DNA from 2 places in the Solibacillus isronensis genome. Region 1 is predicted to be linked to the other one. Evidence: riboswitches for the same ligand, from Rfam matches in the RefSeq annotation. Region 1 holds a riboswitch; the other holds the start of a gene.
What was found. A riboswitch is a leader RNA that binds a small molecule or an ion and turns the genes downstream of it on or off. The one in region 1 is predicted to bind FMN.
Positions count from the first base shown of each region.

Region 2: linked by a shared signal. The riboswitch ahead of M3166_RS07890 (ECF transporter S component) and the one ahead of ribE (riboflavin synthase) in region 1 are both predicted to bind FMN.

Region 1 is NZ_JAMBOC010000001.1:842,851-850,425, reverse strand. Features, by position in the region: gene M3166_RS04395 (copper resistance D family protein) at 1-918, shown strand, start outside; gene M3166_RS04390 (TspO/MBR family protein) at 980-1,705, opposite strand; gene M3166_RS04385 (LysE family translocator) at 1,817-2,449, opposite strand; gene M3166_RS04380 (DUF2812 domain-containing protein) at 2,775-3,971, opposite strand; gene ribH (6,7-dimethyl-8-ribityllumazine synthase) at 4,211-4,675, opposite strand; partial or broken gene ribB (3,4-dihydroxy-2-butanone-4-phosphate synthase) at 4,694-5,302, opposite strand; gene ribE (riboflavin synthase) at 5,317-5,952, opposite strand; FMN riboswitch at 6,073-6,207, opposite strand; FMN riboswitch at 6,306-6,442, opposite strand; gene M3166_RS04360 (VC0807 family protein) at 6,764-7,447, shown strand; gene M3166_RS04355 (group-specific protein) at 7,555-7,575, shown strand, end outside.
Region 2 is NZ_JAMBOC010000001.1:1,537,669-1,545,243, forward strand. Features, by position in the region: gene brnQ (branched-chain amino acid transport system II carrier protein) at 1-678, opposite strand, end outside; gene M3166_RS07890 (ECF transporter S component) at 856-1,431, opposite strand; FMN riboswitch at 1,674-1,847, opposite strand; gene M3166_RS07895 (hypothetical protein) at 1,952-3,169, opposite strand; gene M3166_RS07900 (RNA polymerase sigma factor SigX) at 3,166-3,699, opposite strand; gene M3166_RS07905 (ATP-binding protein) at 3,862-5,637, opposite strand; gene M3166_RS07910 (response regulator transcription factor) at 5,630-6,346, opposite strand; gene ccsB (c-type cytochrome biogenesis protein CcsB) at 6,536-7,575, opposite strand, start outside.

The sequences.
Region 1 (7,575 bases):
TTTGTACCGAATATTCAATTGCTGACAATTTTGACACCACAGTTCGGCTTCATCGAATCATTGGGCATGCTCCTTTTGAAATTTAAAGTTGGCCATTCATGGCTCGCGGTCGTTGGCTTTACGATTATTTTGCTTATAATGATTCGCCAGTTTATGAAAAAACCTTCGAAGCTTATATCGGTCATGTCAATTTTTATTTTAATCGCCATTATGACGGCAATTGGCTATATTAGTCATGCAGGTTCGATGACAGGCATTGTCGGATCGGCATTGGATTTTGTTCACCTTCTAGCTGTCAGTGTATGGCTCGGCATCTTAGTTCTGATGAGCTTTTTCTCAAAAGATGCGCAAAACTGGGATGCCTTTCTGAAGTGGTTCTCCCCCGTGGCACTCGTAGCTTTTACGGCAGTTGCATTAACAGGTGTCCTTATGACTGACACAATCGTGCCGGGCTATGTGACAAGCTGGTCGAGCAATTATGGACAGTTTTTGTTCATTAAGCATGTTCTGCTCGTACCTTTGACTGTTATTATTTTGGCAAACAGTCTGCTCATTAAACTGAAGATGGACAAGCCATTATTTGAACCGCGTACGTGGGTACGAATCGAAACAGTTTTGCTCGTAATGATATTATTCATTACAGCGCTCTATAGTGAACAACAGCCCCCGAGTTTTTATGTTCAGGAAATTTCTCCGTTTTTTGAAATGTTCTACCGTAGCTCGATTGAAGCTGGCATGCGCGGGTATTTACAAATGACGGGTATCGGGTTAGGATTTTTCCTGTTGACTGCACTGTTCATCGCTCTTGTCATCGTAAGTTATATTAAACAGCTGCCGGTTGTTGTATCGGCTGCCATGACTTTTGCGCTGGCATTATGTTTTTACATGGGCTTTATGTCGATTGTGTTCTTTAAATAACGTCAAAAAATAAAGGGTTGTAGTAAAAGTCATTTCCGACTAATACTACAACCCTTATTCATTAGGCGAGCCTTTTTGTCTTCATACGCATATAGCGAACAAGCGCCGCGATGATTAATATTACTGTTAACACTATTGTACCGTTCTGCATTGTTGGTTCATCTGTTTTTACAGCAATACCGATGAGTGCCCAAACGATAACAAGAGTAAAGAAAATATCTTTTGAAACAGCAACCGCCAAATAACCGAGAATGACCGCAACCCCGACAAGTACGAATGATCCGATCACCTCTGATATCCCCAAATCGACTCCATGATGTTTTAAGACATAGCTTACATTAGCGATTGTCGCTACGGATATCCACGCTAAGTAAAATGAAAACGGAAAGCGTTCTGAAATACCTTTTTCCGTGTTTTTATACTGCAGGTAAATCGCAATGAGTGTAAATAACAAAAAGAACATTACAATAATGGATAGTATAAATTGTTCATAATGCCAGCTGAACAGCCAAGCAATATTAAATATACAGCTGATGATAAATAAAATACCTACTTTTCCTTTAAAACGATTGTCTTTCACTTTGCGGTATATCGTAATCAGCCATATGACAAGCAGTACATAAATTAACGACCAAATAGAAAATACGTAGCCTGCTGGTGTAAATAACACTTCTAATCGATTCGTAATTTCTGATGCCGTTTGCCCGTTTAAAGGCAGTGTATTGGATAGCGCATTTACTACGATTACAGCAATCATGGCTATCCACATTGTAATATACAAGCCCATTTTTCATCATCCTTTTTTCTAGAATTAGGGAACTATACCCTTCTTTAAAAAAGAATAAGCGGTAAATGGGCTATTGATTGTAAAGGTAATGTGATTTATGCAAAATTATTTTTAAGTCTGCTTTTCAAAGGCAAGTTTGATTCCAAAACCGATAAGAACAGCTCCAGTCAACGTTTCGATTACCGATTGTGTAGCAGGTTTTTTCATGAAATTGCGGATTTTGTTTAATAAAAAAACATAGAGCGCAAACCAAATAAATGTTAAAACAATATAGATGATTCCCATCGTCAAAAATGGCCAAAACGGTTCTGCGCCTTTAGATAGGAATTGCGGTAAAAACGTCAGGAAAAATACTGCTACTTTAGGGTTTGTGATATTCGTAATGAGTCCCTGCTTAAAATACGAATTGCCTTTAGCTTCAATTTCCGGAATGTCCGTCAATTCCTCTGAATCAGCTTTTTTAGCACGCATGCTCATCAATGTTTTTATACCCAAATAGCATAAATAGGCTGCTCCTACGTATTTCAACACTGTAAATGCCACGGCAGATTTTACGATAATCGCCGATAGCCCTGCCACCGCTGCAATTGTATGGACCGTTAATCCTGCGCAAGAGCCGACCATTGTTTGAAATCCGCCCTTTTGTCCGTTAACGATTGTATTTTTCGTAACGATAGCTGTATCAGGACCCGGCAATACAATCAGAAGAACACACGCAATGATAAAGAACACAACATTCTCCATTTACTCACCTTCATTTTCTGAATTTTTAAATATGGTAACATGTTCATCTGAATGAAGCTAGGGGAATTTATAGTTTAATGGATTGCTAGTGTGGCATTACTTGTATGCATTCTTATGATATGACCGGCAACTGATTTTATTAGAAGAATTTTATATTTATTAGAAAACTTCAATAGGTTATTAGCATTTTCCGAATGTTTATTTAAACATCTAAGAGCATTATTAGTACAATTGCCTTATAATTAGAAAATCGGTAACTTATTAGAAGATGTCAACTTGATATTAGATGATTTAAATATTTATTAGAATATTACTAGTGACTCCTTCAATCGTCAGCAAGTAATGCCATTTTCTCAGCAGCTTTCTCTATGATTACATCATCTTCAACCTGACCAGTATAATTGATATACATCACGGCCCGCCCCTTTACAAAGAGAAAATCTTTATGAAAAGAATTATCCCGAATCAGCAGTCGATCAAAAGCTGTGTGTTTTCTTTCTTTAAAACTTCTAGGTTCACTTCCATATGTATGCTTGATTATTAACTCATTAACTAATGAGCTAACATGGGAATGGAACCGTAACTTATAAACTTCCGATGAGATTGATGGTTGATATGCATGATTGGGATCGTACCATTCCCCTTCCTGAATAACGCCCATTTCTGTTGAATCATATTGGACAGAAGCAAAAATATTCCACTGTGATGAGTAGTTGCTTCCCAAATCCTCGCCTTCAAAGTAAAGTGGCTTCCTTTTAAGATGCGGCTGATTTTCAATGGAAGCTAGTCGGACAATTGGCAGCCCTGCATCTTCTTCTGTTAAAGGGCTTGTTTTCATACTCCATATTTGGTAAATCGGTATTAACACAAGAGTTAATGTAATTACTAATACTATGAAACTGTAGACAATACTTGACCGGTAAAAGTTTTCCCATGGTTTTTGTTGATCGTCTAATATCCCAGCTTTAAGTTCATTCCGCAAATGATTGATTCCAAATAAGCTTTTACCTATCGGAATTATTTGCATAAAACTAACAAACAATACTAATAATGGAGCAAGTGTATATCCATCTATCAGTTGCAAAACAGAAATATTTCCGTTTTCGAAAGATTTGACGAAGACCGTAGTGATTACAATAATCGCGATTAAATTAACTATAAAATTAAATAATGCTTTATTAAAAGCTTTTTTTGCTATTGAGATTTGCTCTTCCCGATCTATCGGAGGTTCACTAGCTTTACGATCAACCGGTGCCGCAAATACGTGAAAATTGCGGTCACTTGCAATATAATCCCAGCCGCTTTCTTCAAATAACCGGATTTTTTCACTCGATATATATTTGCTTTTCGCCAGTTCCAGCCGGTAATCCATTCGTTTGCGATCCCCTTTTTTAAACTTCGCAAAATGTGTGCCAATCTCATAAAAATGCAGCCCTTGCTCGGACATATCCGAAAACCAGCTTTCATGTTCCTTAATACGCCCGTACTGCCCGGGTCTTATTCTGCGTACTATTTCTGCCATCGCTCTCCCTCCTCATATGTCTGACCTAACAATAAAATAGAAGGGAATGTTTGTAAATAAATAATTAGAATCAGCAAACTATTTCAGCACTCTCTGACGCAATAAAGAATATTGAAAATGTTCACAGTAAAAAGGCAACCCTACCAATGCAGGATTGCCTATTACACCGCTTAGAACTAACTTTCCGCAAGCAGCAATATTTTCTGAGCTGCATTTTGAGTGGCGTGCACTAATCTTTATTAAAACATTTTATTCAAGTTCGCCATTTCAATTGCAGACATTGCGCTGTCGTAGCCTTTATTGCCTGCTTTTGTACCAGCACGTTCGATTGCCTGTTCGATATTTTCAGTTGTGACAATGCCGAAAATTACCGGTACGCCTGTGTCCAACCCTGCTTTGGCAATTCCTTTTGCCGCCTCGTTACATACATAATCGTAATGTGTAGTTGATCCGCGAATGACCGTACCTAAACCGATTACTGCATCATAATTATTTGTTTCAGCCATTTTTTTTGCTACAAACGGTACTTCGAAAGCACCTGGAACCCATGCTGTATCAATGTTTGCTTCGTCTACACCATGACGTTTTAAGCCGTCAATTGCACCGCTTAATAATTTATCATTAATAAATTCATTAAAGCGCCCTACGACAATTCCGATTTTTAGATCTGTTCCGACTAATTGTGCTTCAAATGTTTTTCCCATATTAATTGCTCCTTTTTATACCAATACGGTAGTTAATTTTATATATTGAACTAAGTCTTCGATTGTAATAAATTTCAGGTTATATTTTTGTGCAATCTTTTCGAGCTGTGGCATGCGGGCCATTGAACCATCTTCGTTCATAATTTCACAGATGACCGCAACTTCATTCGAACCGCATAGTTTAGCCAGATCAACACCTGCTTCCGTATGCCCGCGACGTTCCAACACGCCTCCCTGTTTAGCAATGAGCGGGAAAACATGGCCGGGACGATGAAAATGCTCCGGTTTTGTTGCAGGATCCAGTAATGCTAACATCGTTTTAGAACGCTCAAATGCACTTATACCTGTCGTTGTATGGATATGATCGATACTAATCGTAAAAGCTGTTTGATATGTATCGGTATTGCTTTGCACCATTGGATGAAGGGAAAGCTTTTCTGCAAGTGCAGATGAAACTGGTGTACAAATTAACCCTCTTCCATAAAGCGCCATGAAATTAATATTTTCCGGTGTAGCGAATTCTCCTAACACTAGAAAATCCCCTTCATTTTCACGGTTCTCGTCATCTGACACAATAATAATCTCGCCGTTTTTCAATGCGTGAATTGCTTCTTCAATTGTATTCATTTTGTAGCACTCCTTTAAAATCCTGTACGTTGCAAAAAGTCCATTGTAATTGTACTTTCCGTTTGATTTTGTAAATGTTTTTTTACATATTTTCCGATTAGATCTGTTTCAATGTTCACAACATCTCCCGGCTTTTTAAAGCCTAATACAGTCTGTTCATACGTATGAGGGATTAAGGAAATGGTAATGAATGTGTCCGTCACATCAAAGATTGTTAAACTCGTGCCGTCCACTGTAATTGAGCCTTTCTTAATACATTCAGCAACCAAATGCTTTTCCATTGCCAAATCAATATAAACTGCATTGGCAACGGGTCTTTTCCGTTGTATTGTTGCAATTCCATCAACATGGCCCGAAACAATATGCCCTCCGAAACGACCATTCGCCGACATTGCCCGCTCTAGATTGACAGGCATCCCAGCAGTTAATTGCTGTAGGCTTGTTGCTTTGACAGTTTCCGGCATGACGTCTGCCAAAAATACGGTCGGCGAAAATTGTTTCACTGTCAGACAGACACCATTAACGGCAATGCTGTCCCCGAGTTGAACATCCTCTAGAATTTTGCTTGCGCGAATGGCTAGTTCCATCGCTTGTGTGGATTGGCTGACTGTTTCAACCGTTCCAAGTTCTTCAATGATTCCTGTAAACATCCTGCTCACCTCTTTTTAGGATTAAAAAAGAACCCCGATTGAATTCGGAGTTCGATGAGAGGAAAATTGAGCATCATCAAATAAGCTTTTCGAAGTAAATTTTCAAAAAACTGCTGACATTGCTTCCTTCTCCCATCCAGACTATAACTGTCGGCTTTGGACTTGCACCAAATCCTGCACACATAAGTGGCTCACGGGCTTAGAGATAAACTCATCACCGTCGATTGGGAATTTCACCCGACCCCGAAGGAAATTATTTTTTTCAAATAAAATAAAAAAACCCGTCACAAGGTGCGACAGGAAAAGTGTATAGCAAAAAAGCACATTTAAAATCAAATTTTTAAAATGCGTTGCCATTCCTTCTCCCATCCAGACTATAACTGTCGGCTTTGGATTTGCACCAAAATCCTGCACACATAAAGTGGCTCACGGGCTTAGAGATAAACTCATCACCGTCGATTGGGAATTTCACCCGACCCCGAAGGAAATTATTTTATTTGAAAGTTATTGTAACATAAATAATTTAAAAAGCTAATAGTATTTTAGCACCTACTTACTTTTTGTTCCATCAATCCTTTTACCTCTATCCCCTCTGTTAAATTATAAAAATTTTGAAACTTTAATAAAGGTAATACGTAGAAGAATATACATAATATTACATAAATTAGAAAGGGGTTATTGCAAGCTGTTTTTAAGTGTCTTTCGTTTACTTGGTTGCTTTTTTTCGTATAACTATTTCATAAATATAGTGTCGGATAATCTTTAGTAATATAAAAAAACAAATACCTTTTTAACGGTAATGGAGGCTTTTATGGCGAATAATTCACAATCGAATAAATATCTTATCTTTCTAGAGCTACTGTTTTATGCAGCATTACCTTATGTAATCTGGAAGTTTGGGCGAGAGCCTTTTGGTGACTATGCGGCAATGCTGCTGTCCACTGTTCCCGGGATAATTTATACGGTTTACCGCTTTGCTAAAGACCGGCAATTCAATGTGACAGGCCTGTTTATTTTAGGCTCAATGCTTATAGGTACAGCGGTCGATTTACTGTCGGGTTCAGCGGAGCAGATGATTTGGAATAACGTTTATTTAGGTCTTTTTTATACGTTGCTCTATGTAATTTTATTCATCGTAAAACAGCCTTTTCCCCTGTATATTGCAGTTGATTTTGCTTATTTGCAAGGACATGCACGAAAGGAAAGTAAAGCATTATTCTTTCAAAAAGGGATCTTCCGATGGTTTCAGCTGATCCAGGTTGTCTTCATTATTCGAGGACTGGTTATGGCAGGAATTACGGTCTTCCTGCTTCGTAAATATGGAATTGACAGTTATGGTGACATGCTTATTTATAAACGGATAACGAGTTGGGTGTTTTCCGGAATTTTAATGGGGATGTTCTTTTACATTAATGTTGTTGTACAAAACTATATGAACCGATTACATGAAAATAATCTGCAAAAGCTGCAGGAACCGGAAATTGTCGCAGAATAAATATCAAAAAATTTTTGAACCTTTTTCCTCTCCTGTTTGTATAGTCAGTGAAAGCATCAAAAGTTGCAGCTTGTTATAAAATTTAACTAAGTAAGGAGAAATGGGATATGGGGATTGGTTTTAAAATT
Region 2 (7,575 bases), 690 kb from region 1:
TTCTTTCTTATCTGTAATCCCTGTCCGCTTTATCGCATGGATGACAACAATACCAAACGCAAGCGAAGCAAGTGCATCCATCGTATTATAGCCTTCTTTAAAACCTGTCATAAACGCCTCGTTAATATAAGTTCCAGCAGGCTCAACGAATTTCCCCATTGGAGAAAACAGACTAATACCGATTAGCACAAATAAAAATACTAAAAATGCCGGTGTTAAGTACTTCCCTATAATGTCCATGATCTTCGCCGGATTTAGTGAAAAATAAAAAACGATTGCGAAGAAAATAAAACTGAATACCGCAAGCCACAATGTCGCCTGTGAAGGATCGATAAATGGTTCAAATCCAACAACAAACGGTACTGTTGCTGTACGCGGAATTGCAAAAAACGGCCCAATCGTTAAGTATAAAGCCAATGCAAAAAACAATCCAAACATCGGATGTACTTTACTTGCCAAATCGCGCAATCCATTACTTCCCGACAATCCGATTGCCAGAATTCCTAAAAACGGCAAACCAATTGCCGTAACTAAAAAGCCAATTAGCGCAAACCAATAGTTTGTCCCTGCCAATTGCCCCATTTGAATCGGAAATATTAAATTTCCTGCTCCAAAAAACATCCCAAACAGCATCGTTCCGATTACTGCATAGGTTGAAAATGGTATTTTCTTGTCCATCATATTCTCTCCCAAGATGTCATTTCATGGTGTTTTAATGAAACGTCCTAATTTTCTTAACAATGTACAATATCATATCAGCCCTATAACAGAATGACAATAGTAAGAGTAAATATAAAAGGAGCGATGTCATAAAGTTAACACTTTTATGACATCGCTCCATAATTTATTATTTAATTAAGCTAAATATTGTCTGCGCTGATTTTCAATCCATACACGCATTGAACGGTAAAGCATCGTCACGACCACAAACATCATAATTCCTTTAACAATATTAAACGGTAAAATACCTAACACGATTGTTTCGTACATATTATATTCGAAGCCTAGTAAGTACGTGTACAGCGGTAAGAACGCCACGTAGTTTAATGCCGCCATTCCAATTGACATTACAACTGTAGAAACAACTAAGCCTGTCATTAACCCTTTTGCAGAAGGGAATTTTTTATAAATATAGTAAGCTGGTAAAATGAATAATACACCTGTAGCGAAGTTAGCCATATGACCTACCGGAATTCCTTCAGGAGCCCCTGTGTAAATCCAGTCAAGCACATTTTTAACAAGTTCAACTAGGATACCTGCAACAGGTCCCATCGTAATTGCCGCAATCAATGCTGGCACATCACTGAAATCAATTTGTAAAAACACCGGGAACCATGGTAGTGGGAAGTTTAACAACATTAGCACAAATGAAACCCCACTCAGCATTGCGATTGTTACGAATGATCGTAACTTTAAACTTCTTTTTTGCATATAAATCTCTCCTCTTTGCTGATTCCATCTCGCAAGAAGAAAGGACGTATCAAATCATTCCATGAAAAAACCCTTATGCTAAACTAGAGCATAAGGGAGAAATAGGCACACTTAAATAAAGGGTCTATCTGTGCATTTGCAGCAATTCCTGTTTTTTGTACACGAAAAATATTCCGTTTACAAATAAGGAATTAGAAATAAGTACTGCAAAGCACGGCATTTTCAAAAAATGACGACCGTACCTTCACCTTCTCCCATCCAGACTATACTGTCGGCTTTGGAATTGCACCAAATCCTGCACACAAAAGTGGCTCGCGGGCTCGAAAAGTTCGACATAACTTCCTCCAAGTAAATGGTCAGAAGTTATAACTTTTATTACCGCCGGTCGGGAGTTACACCCTGCCCCGAAGATGAATCAATATGAAATTATGTAGCAATTACCTTGCTATAACTATTATTATATATAAAAAAAAGGAATTGTAAAGCCCATTGCTTACAATTCCTAGTAAAATTATTTGAATTATTGAAATTCATAATGAATACGGTTCGCCGCAACCGGCTTATCTACCGGTTTTGTGAAGTCATAACCGCCCCATTGTTCCTGTACGATATTTTCAAATTTCACCTGTTTATCAAAACTTGCTACTGTCATTATTAATCCTTCAATCATTCGCATTCCTTGAGCTGGTTCATAATTGTCCAAGTTTAAAGGTTCTTCAAATGTAATTGTTACAATCGACTTAGCGTCTTCAACTTTTAAATATACACCCGGCAATATAACCGTTCTGTATATATCATTCGCTTCCACCGTCATATTTTTGATTGCTTCTTGCACATCTTTAAAGCTCATTCGGAAATTGGGACTTAAATATACCGCCCCATTCCGCATCTGATACATAAAATAATTATATTGAGCGTTCTCATCATTTAATAAAAACGGCTCTTTTACGTCGCCAACATGGTCAAAGTAAATTGGTTTTCCGGCCGTATTTTGTATTTCTACTTCCATATATGCATCTCTGAAAGTGTCGACAAGGGAACCGAGATAATTTGATAAGGAAGCAGTTCCCGCATCATATTGGTGATCTTCCGGCAACATATGAACAAGCCTATTCCCTTCCTCACGCAATTCGCCCTTGTAAGGATGGTATTCATTAAAGCCTAGCGACTGTTCGTCAAGCAACGGACTGAATGTGTTATAAAGTTCCAGCTTCGTCGGATTTTCTGTACCCGTTTTTTCGGCAACAATTTCATTTGGAATCAATATGCTTACAGGTACACTTTCTGCATCATCCCCTGCAAGACCAATTGCAAATAATGTGTTTTCCTCTAGCTCGCTTTCATAAACTAATGTTTGCTCCGGTTGAGCTTCCGTCGAAAAACTATTAATCATGGAGCGTTGTGTAGATGCATCTTCCTTCGCACTCATTGTCATACTTTCTTCCGATTCCGGAGTGGCAAGATCGAATGTTTCATTCTGCATAGTAACCGATTCATTATTGCCTATAAATTGCGCGCTGATTAAAACAATAATAAATATTGATGCAATCGAGACGAATAATGGCGCCCAACGTATACCTTTTTGATTGTTTTGCTCTATGTGAGGCGGATCTTCATTAAATGCTCCTTCATCCATTAAACGATTAAATACCTCATCTTTTGAACGATGATCAGTTACTTTCGGTGCTTTTTTCAGAAAAATTTCAATCTCTTTTTCATCCCAATGCTCCTTTTTCATAATGGATTCGCCTCCCTTCCTTCTTGCGCTTCCAATAGCAGCCGCAGATTCTTTAAAGCACGGTGCTGTGTCGTTTTAACTTTTCCGGTCGTCCATCCTAATATCTCCGCTGTTTCCTGAATTGAAAGTTCTTGAATATACCGCATAATAATCACCATTTTCTGATCACCTGAACATTCCTCCAATGCAACCAGTAATTGATGGAGCTGGTCATTTAATTCGGTGAATTGTTCAGGTGAAGGGATTGGGCTTACGAGTTGCTCTGTCTCCCAATCAAAAGCTGTAAATGCATGTTTATCTCGAACTTGTTTTTTTCTGAAATAGTCAATCGCCACATTTTTTGCTATAGAGAACAGCCAAGTTTTTTCCGAGCTTTTCCCTTCGAATCGCTCGTATGATTTTAATACACGAACGTATACTTCGTGGGCAAGATCCTCAGCTGCGGTACGATTTTTCACTAAGTAAAATAAGAAATTAAAAACATCCTGATGATACGTATCGTATAATCGATGGAAAATGGATTGCTGCACCCATCCCACCTCCATTCACGTAATTTGTCGTTTTCGAAACAGAAAAGTTACAGTAATCATCCTTTTACGAACGAATTAGTCTATTAAAAAGAAAAGTTTATCACTTTGAACGATTCAAAATGATAAACTTTTTTATACTCATAATTCCATTACCCCACTTTTTTAAGATAATGGCAAGTAAAATGTAAAGGTTGTTCCTTGCTTTTCCACACTATCAACAGAGATTCTGCCGTTATGTGCTTCCACAATGTTTTTCGTAATGGCCAAGCCTAAGCCCGTTCCGCCTTTCGAACGAGTACGTGCTTTATCTGCTTTGTAGAACCGTTCAAATACATATGGCAAATCATCTTGCGGAATGCCCTGCCCTGTATCCCTAATTTGAATTTTTGCATAGTTTTGCTCATTTGCCATAGAAACAGTTACCGATCCATCGGCTGGTGTATGGCGAATCGCATTGTCGATCAAGTTCGTTAATACTTGTTCGATACGGTCCTCATCAATCGAAATAAGCGTTTCATCCGAAAAGTCAGTTTCAATCTGCAGTTGCACATGCTTTTCTTTCGCTGTTTGGTCAAACTTATGTGTCATCCGTTCAATAACCGCTACTAATGGCACGTCTTCCTTATACAGACTCATATGTCCTGATTCCATCCGCGCCAAGTCAAGTAAATCTGTTACGAGACGACTCATACGCTGTGATTCATCGTAAATTATCCGGATCATATCAATACGTTCTTCCTCTGTTGTCACAACCCCATCAATAATCGCCTCCGAATAGCCTTGTAGCATCGCGATTGGTGTCCGGAGCTCATGTGAAACATTGGCAATGAAATCCGATTTCAGTTTTTCCAGTTTCGTTTCCTCGGTTTTATCGCGTATAACAGCGACTGCACCACGAATGGAATCTCTGCTGTACAAAGGACTAATTGTTATACTGTAATAGGATTTACCCATTTCAAACTCTTCGTCCAGCTGATCCTCGAAATTCAACACATGGTCAAGCATTTGATAAAGTTCATCCGGTATCGGCTTTGAGCTATCCAATCCTTTTTCGACGAACCATTTTTGCAGTAGTCGCTCAGCAGGAGGATTGCTCACTAAAATCGTCTTATCGCGATTAAATGTAATAACAGAATCGGTCATCGATGTTAAAATGCTCGATAATTGTTCTTTTTCCTGGTTGATCACTTCCAAATGATGCTTCAATTGGCGGCCCATCTGGTTAAAGGCGACGGCAAGCTGACCAATTTCATCATTTTGCTTCGTTTCAATTTTTGAATCGAAACGCCCCTTTGCCAATTCAAATGCATGCTCTCTCATTTTACGCAATGGAAGCGTTATCTTAGAAGAAAGGAAAAATGCAAAAATTGTCGTCAATATAAATGCAATAGCCGCAGCTAACACAACAATTTTCGTCGTTTCATTACTAGTCTGGTGTAAAGCATCGGGATTTTTATAAATAAAGACGGCCCCATGTAGATCTTCAACACTTTTAAGCGGGAAGCCTAATACAATATAATTGGAGCTGTTCGCTTCTTCTCGATTCGAAGGTAGCATCAGTTCCTTTACTATTGGCTCTGATGATGCATATACTTCTTCAAATGCTTTGCTGCTTATAATTTTTTGCTGAATTTCTTCTTTATTGATGCCTTCTTGTCTTGCATACAATATTTCATCTGAACTTTTGGCGATAAGTACGTTTGTCGTTTCCGTCAATAACTCCGAGATGATTGCAAACTGCTTATCATCGATCTCTTCTTCATCGATAATACTCGCAATGGCTGCGGCTGTTTGCCTTAATGAAATCTCGGACTGTTCGTTATGATAGTTTTCAAGAAACTCCAACATGAAAATTGTAAAAATAAACAGGACAAATGAAACGAGAAGCAAAATGGTTACCCATAGCTTCCCGACAATACTTGTTGCTATTCTAATCATTTACGACCTCGAATTTATAGCCTACTCCCCAAACCGTAACAATCATTTTTGCTGCATTTTCAGAGACACGGTTCAGCTTTTCACGCAGGCGCTTTACATGTGTATCAACTGTGCGCAGGTCACCAAAGAAATCATAATGCCATACTTCTTTTAATAATTGCTCACGGTCGAATACTTTATCGGGTGACTTCGCCAAAAAGTATAATAATTCATATTCTTTCGGTGTTAAATTTACTTCCGTTCCATCTGCTGTCACACGATGTGCATCATGGTCGATTGTTAAATGCGGGAACACAACTAAATCTTTAGAAGATGAAGCATTTGAAACAGGTGAAAATACTGCTGAGCGTCGTAATATTGCTTTTACACGTAATACGACTTCTCGCGGACTAAATGGTTTCACAATATAATCATCCGCACCAAGTTCAAATCCTTGTACACGGTTTGCTTCTTCACCTTTTGCCGTCAACAATATAATAGGCGTTGTTTTCTTTTCGCGCAGTTCAGCACAAACTTCCAAACCATCTTTTTCAGGCATCATAATATCCAACAAAATACAATGATAATCTTTTTCAAGTGCCATCGAAAGTGCTTGTTCTCCATTTTCCGCTTCTTCTACTGTATAGCCCTCACGCTCTAAATACATTTTTAACAAACGACGAATTCGATCCTCGTCGTCCACAATTAACACAGAAATATTTTCAGACACTGGTGTTGCCCCTTTCAAAACTCTATTTCTCTTCTCTATTGTACCTTTTTAGCGAACGATTGAAAAGAAAAGCCCAATCATTCTGATTGAACTTTTCTAACTTTATGACAGTTTATTAATTATTTTGCATAGAATTGGAAACGATCAAAATTGCTTTAAAAATAGTGTAAAAAGCAAATTGTTGTCACATTATGCATAAGAGTGCAATCCAGCGATAACTAGATTAACTACGACTAAATTGAATAAAATAATAAGGAAACCGATTACCGTAAGCCATGCACTCTTTCTTCCTTCCCAACCTTTTGAGAGGCGAAGGTGTAAAAATGCTGCATAAAACAGCCATGTAATAAGTGCCCATACTTCTTTTGGATCCCAGCCCCAAAATCGGCCCCATGCTTCCTGTGCCCAAATCATCGCAAAAATAAGCGCGCCTAATGTGAAAATCGGAAAAGCAATCAAGATTGAACGGTAGGCGATTTCGTCCATCAGCGTCGAGTTCACCCGTTTTACTAATGGCTGGAACATTTTCGCTATCTTTCTTCTAAAGATCAGTCGAATCAATATATAAATAATTGTACCGAATAGAACAGACCAGAAAACAGTTGTTAGCTTTCGTGCATCAATCAATGCAGGCAACTCAAATAATGGTGTCATACGGTCTTCAGACAGTTCCACATATTCATTCATACCGAAAACAGCCGGCATCAAATACGTAGATGTATTGACTTGATCCAATGTATCAACGTATTCATACTTTGCTTCATAACCCATGGCGTTGAATGTAACCGTTGCTGCAACAAATCCTACAACTAGTACACAGCAGAACATGACTGTTTCCAGCCAAAAGCTTTCTTTTGAGCGCTCGTCCATATTCACATTTCTGAGCAAGTAAATAAGTCCGGCTACCGCACTAATCCCAAAAATCGATTGCCCTAGTGCTGCAGTCGTAACATGTATCGTCAGCCAATGACTTTGCAGTGAAGGTACTAAAGGACTTACCTCTGTCGGGAACATAGAGGCAAAGGCAATTATCAATAATGCAATTGGTAAAGCAACAACACCTAATGCTGCAACTTTATACGTAATGTAAATGACGATAAACGATAGTACTATGAACATACCGAATGCTGTAGTAAATTCAAACATATTACTAACCGGTGCATGTCCTGTATACGCCCAACGCGTAATGAAATAACCTAACTGTGCAACAAAACCGATAATTGTAACAA